2 regions of the Oceanobacillus caeni genome follow, and region 2 is predicted to be linked to the other one. Evidence: predicted binding sites of a transcription regulator. Region 2 holds the regulator's gene; the other holds the start of a gene.
What was found. The regulator LexA, encoded in region 2, represses DNA repair genes until DNA is damaged. The targets are predictions, from matches to a motif close to CGAACATATGTTCG.
Positions count from the first base shown of each region.

Region 1: the regulator LexA is predicted to act here: its motif matches at 1,417-1,430, upstream of ACFQ18_RS07625 (DNA polymerase IV).

Region 1 covers NZ_JBHTKV010000008.1:11,910-14,122, reverse strand. The annotation lists gene ACFQ18_RS07625 (DNA polymerase IV) at 1-1,179, opposite strand, end outside; gene ACFQ18_RS07620 (M20/M25/M40 family metallo-hydrolase) at 1,453-2,213, opposite strand, start outside.
Region 2 covers NZ_JBHTKV010000040.1:6,188-8,400, forward strand. The annotation lists gene ACFQ18_RS16995 (YneB family resolvase-like protein) at 1-356, opposite strand, end outside; gene lexA (transcriptional repressor LexA) at 630-1,253, shown strand; gene glnA (type I glutamate--ammonia ligase) at 1,294-2,213, opposite strand, start outside.

The DNA.
Region 1 (2,213 bases), on a different contig from region 2:
ATTTAAACTTTTAAAAACATTTTCTCCGTATTTTTCTGTTAATTGATGAATGGTAGACATGAGCTTTTCTTTATTTGCTTCATTTTCATATGTAAATAAGTCTAATTGCTTACCTATATTACGTTTATTTTCTACATCTTGCACGGTAATTCCAATAAGTCGTATCGGCTCCTGATTCCAATGTTCTTCCAATAACTCATTAGCTAAGAATAAAATATCAAATTTTGAATCGATATAATTTTGTAATTTCTTACTCCTAGTTATCGTTTTGCGATCGTGGTAGCGAATCATGAGTTGAACGGTTTTCCCAGCTGCATTCTTTCTCTTCATTCTCTTTTCTACGTTATCTGCCAGATCATTCATCAATTTGTTTATTTCTTTTATATCCGTAGTGTCATGTGGTAATGTTTGTGAATTACCTATACTTTTGAAATCATATATTGCATCCGGGTCAACTGGCCTTGGATCGATACCATTTGCTCTATTTTTTAACCTTTCCCCGTTTATACCGAAAAATTGTTTTAACTCATATGTGTCTTTTTTTGCTAAATCACCAATCGTTTTAATTCCTATCGATTGCAATTTTTCTGCAGTTTTTTCACCAACACCATACATCTCTTGAACAGGTAAAGGCCATAATGTTTTATCTAATTCTCTTTTCCTTAATACTGTAATCCCTAAAGGTTTTTTCATATCGGAAGCCATTTTTGCAAGAAATTTATTTGGTGCAATTCCAATACTAGATGGTAAGTCAAGCTCTTTTAAAATTCTTTGTTGTAAATTTTGTGCTAATTCTAATGGCGTTCCTTTCCATGTCGTATTTGTAACATCCATATATCCTTCATCAATGGAAACAGGTTGCACATATGGAGTAATATCAGAAAGTATTTTAAATAATTCTTTGGATGCATTTCGATATCTATCAAAATTTGGTTTCATGACAATTAGTTCAGGACAAAGTTTTTTCGCCTGCCATACATTCATCGTCGTTTTTACTCCTTTTGCCCTTGCTTCATAGCTACTCGTTACGATAATCCCTTTTCTTTCCTCTGGGTTTCCCGCAATAGCAAGTGGCTTCCCTTTTAATTTCGGGTTAAAAGCCATTTCCACAGATGCATAAAAGCAGTTCATATCGATATGAAATATTATTCTTCTTTTACTCTGTTTCGGAATTGACATAGTTATAACATCCTTATCTTCTTGTTCCCTTTTATCCACCTAAACGGGCAGTACGACTCAGATCTAAAAGCTTCGTGAGAACAAAGAAGGTAGGTGGGAGTCTGGCTGCCCATAAAGGTCCGATAAGTGCGACTAACCATCAGTGGGGATGAAGGTATCCTGCCCACTGATGGAAGTCTTCTTTATTATAACATAACCCAAAATGTTAAATGGTTCATTAACAATGGTGGATTAACCCAAATATATGTTTACTAAAAAAGAAGCTTCGAAAGATTAATCTTTCGAAACTTCTTTTATAATAGCTACTACGAATTCCGTGATTTTCACCAAGTTTTCTACAGCAATACGTTCGTTGGTTGTATGAATTTCTTCATATCCAACAGCAAGGTTTACTGTGGGGATTCCGAAACCAGAAATGATATTCGCATCACTACCTCCACCACTTGTGAGTAATCGACTATGACGACCAATTGTTTTAGCAGCATTTCTTGCAACTTCTACTACTTCATCGCCTGCTCCTTGGCTAAATCCAGGATACATGACTTGAATTTCTACATCTGCTGAACCGCCATATTGTTCTGCCGTTTTCTCAAACACTTCTTTCATCTTAGCAACTTGTTTCTCCATTTTTTCTGGTTTTAACGATCTAGCTTCTGCTAAGATTTCTACATGATCCACAACAATATTCGTTTGTTTTCCACCTTCAAATCTTCCAATATTAGCAGTAGTTTCCTCATCAATACGTCCTAGTGGCATTTTGGAAATCGCTTTTGCAGCGAGAGTTATAGCGGAAATGCCTTTTTCTGGTTCTACTCCTGCATGAGCGGTTTTCCCTTTAATTATCGTATAAATTTTTGCTTGTGTGGGAGCAGCTACTATAATGTCACCAATATCTCCATTACTATCTAAAGCATAACCGAATTTAGCTTTAATTAAGTTTTTGTCGATAGCCTTCGCTCCTACTAATCCTGATTCCTCGCCGACTGTAATAATAAACTGGATATCCCCATGTGAAACATTATTTTCCTTTAGGA
Region 2 (2,213 bases):
TGTAAAACCATAGAATCCGATTCTGACAATTCTAATTCTCCGTCATGAATGGCAGTGTAAATAGGTATTTTTAACTTATGTAGTTGATGGAATAATGCAATCTTCGTATTTCCTCTTCCTAGTCTAGTCTCATCCTGTATCAATAAACAATCTGCTTTCTCTTCAGAAAAAAATTCTAACATCGCAAAAATTCCATCTCTGTTTATTTCATATCCACTAGCCTTTTCCTCTATACACTCGATAACTTCCATTTGATGTCTACCTGCTAATTTAAGTAATTCATCTTTTTGACGACTTAGCGACGTTTCTTGTGTCATTTTATCTGTACTAACACGACAATATATAATAGCTTTCATTGACCACTACCTACCTATACACTAATTATAATAGAAATATATATAAATCCTAACGTTAAACCAAATGAAATTAAATAAAAAAGATCCGTTTTCGTAATCTTCCCAAACATAAATTGTCCTCCTACCCAATAACAGAACCTTTGTTCGTTTCTTAGTTCTATTATCACACGAACATACGGTCTTGTCAACTGTTTTTTCGAACGAGTGTTTGCTTAAATTAGTTAATAATGGTAAACTATCATTATTAACTATTATGTGCGAGGTGAGTAATAGATGACAAAACTTTCTAATAGACAACAAATGATTCTTGATTTTATAAAAGATGAAGTAACTAAAAAAGGTTATCCACCTTCCGTTCGGGAAATAGCTTTAGCGGTAGGGCTTGCGTCAAGTTCTACCGTTCATGGCCATTTAGAAAGATTAGAAAGCAAGGGTTATATTAGAAGAGATCCTACTAAACCTAGGGCAATTGAAATTTTAGCTCAATCAGAAGATAGTAATATTCCAAAAGATGAAGCTCGTTATGCACCCGTCATAGGGAAAGTCACAGCGGGTGTACCAATTACAGCAATTGAAAATATAGAAGAATATATTCCAATTCCAGCTTCAACAGCAAGTCCTGATGATAATTTATTTGTCCTTATTATTGATGGAGAAAGTATGATAGAGGCTGGTATTTTAGACAAGGATATGGTTATTGTTAAACAACAAAATAATGCTAATAATGGCGATATTGTCGTCGCAATGACGGAGGAAAATGAAGCAACCGTAAAACGATTTTTTAGAGAAAAAGATCACATTCGTTTACAACCAGAAAATGCAACAATGGAACCTCTACTATACAAAAATGTAAGTATACTGGGTAAGGTTATCGGCCTGTATCGACATGTACATTAAGACAAAAAAAGAGAATCCGCGGATTCTCTTTTTTTATCTATTAGTATATAGTCATATACTGTTCTCTTTCCCAAGGATGAACTTGGAGTCTGAACATATCCCATTCAATCTCTTTCGCTTCAACAAAGTGTTCAAATAAATGATCACCTAGAGACTCGACAATTACTTCATCTTTTTGCAAGAGATCTAATGCACCTTTTAGTGTTACTGGTAAGTCTAGTATTCCTTCTTCTTCACGTTCTTCTTTCGACATAACATAAATATTTCTATCAACTGCTGTAGGAGGAGTTAATTTATTTTCAATACCTGATAGTCCAGCAGCTAATAATACGGACAATGCCATATATGGATTTGCAGAAGGATCTACACTGCGGACTTCAAGACGCGTACTTAATCCTCTTGAATTCGGAACACGTAATAACGGGCTTCTATTTGATGCAGACCATGCCACATAAGATGGCGCCTCATAACCAGGAACCAAACGTTTATAGGAATTGATCGTTGGGTTTGTAATCGCAGTAAAGGCTGTAGCATGTTGAATAATACCCGCCATGAAATGGTATGCTGTTTCACTCAACTCCAAATCCCCTTTTGTGTCATAAAAAACATTTTCACCTTTTTTAAATAAAGACATATTAATGTGCATTCCAGATCCATTTACTCCGAAAAGTGGTTTAGGCATAAATGTTGCATGCAAATTATGTTTTCTAGCAATTGTTTTAACTACTAATTTAAAAGTTTGTATATCATCCGCATGTTTCACAGCATCAGAATATTTAAAATCAATTTCATGTTGTCCTGGTGCACCCTCATGGTGAGAAGCCTCAATTTCAAATCCCATTTCTTCTAATTCAAGAACGATGTCACGGCGACAGTTTTCCCCTAAGTCCGTGGGAGCCAAATCAAAGTAACCTGCTTGGTCATTTAATTCTAGTGATGGATTCCCTTTTTCATCTAATT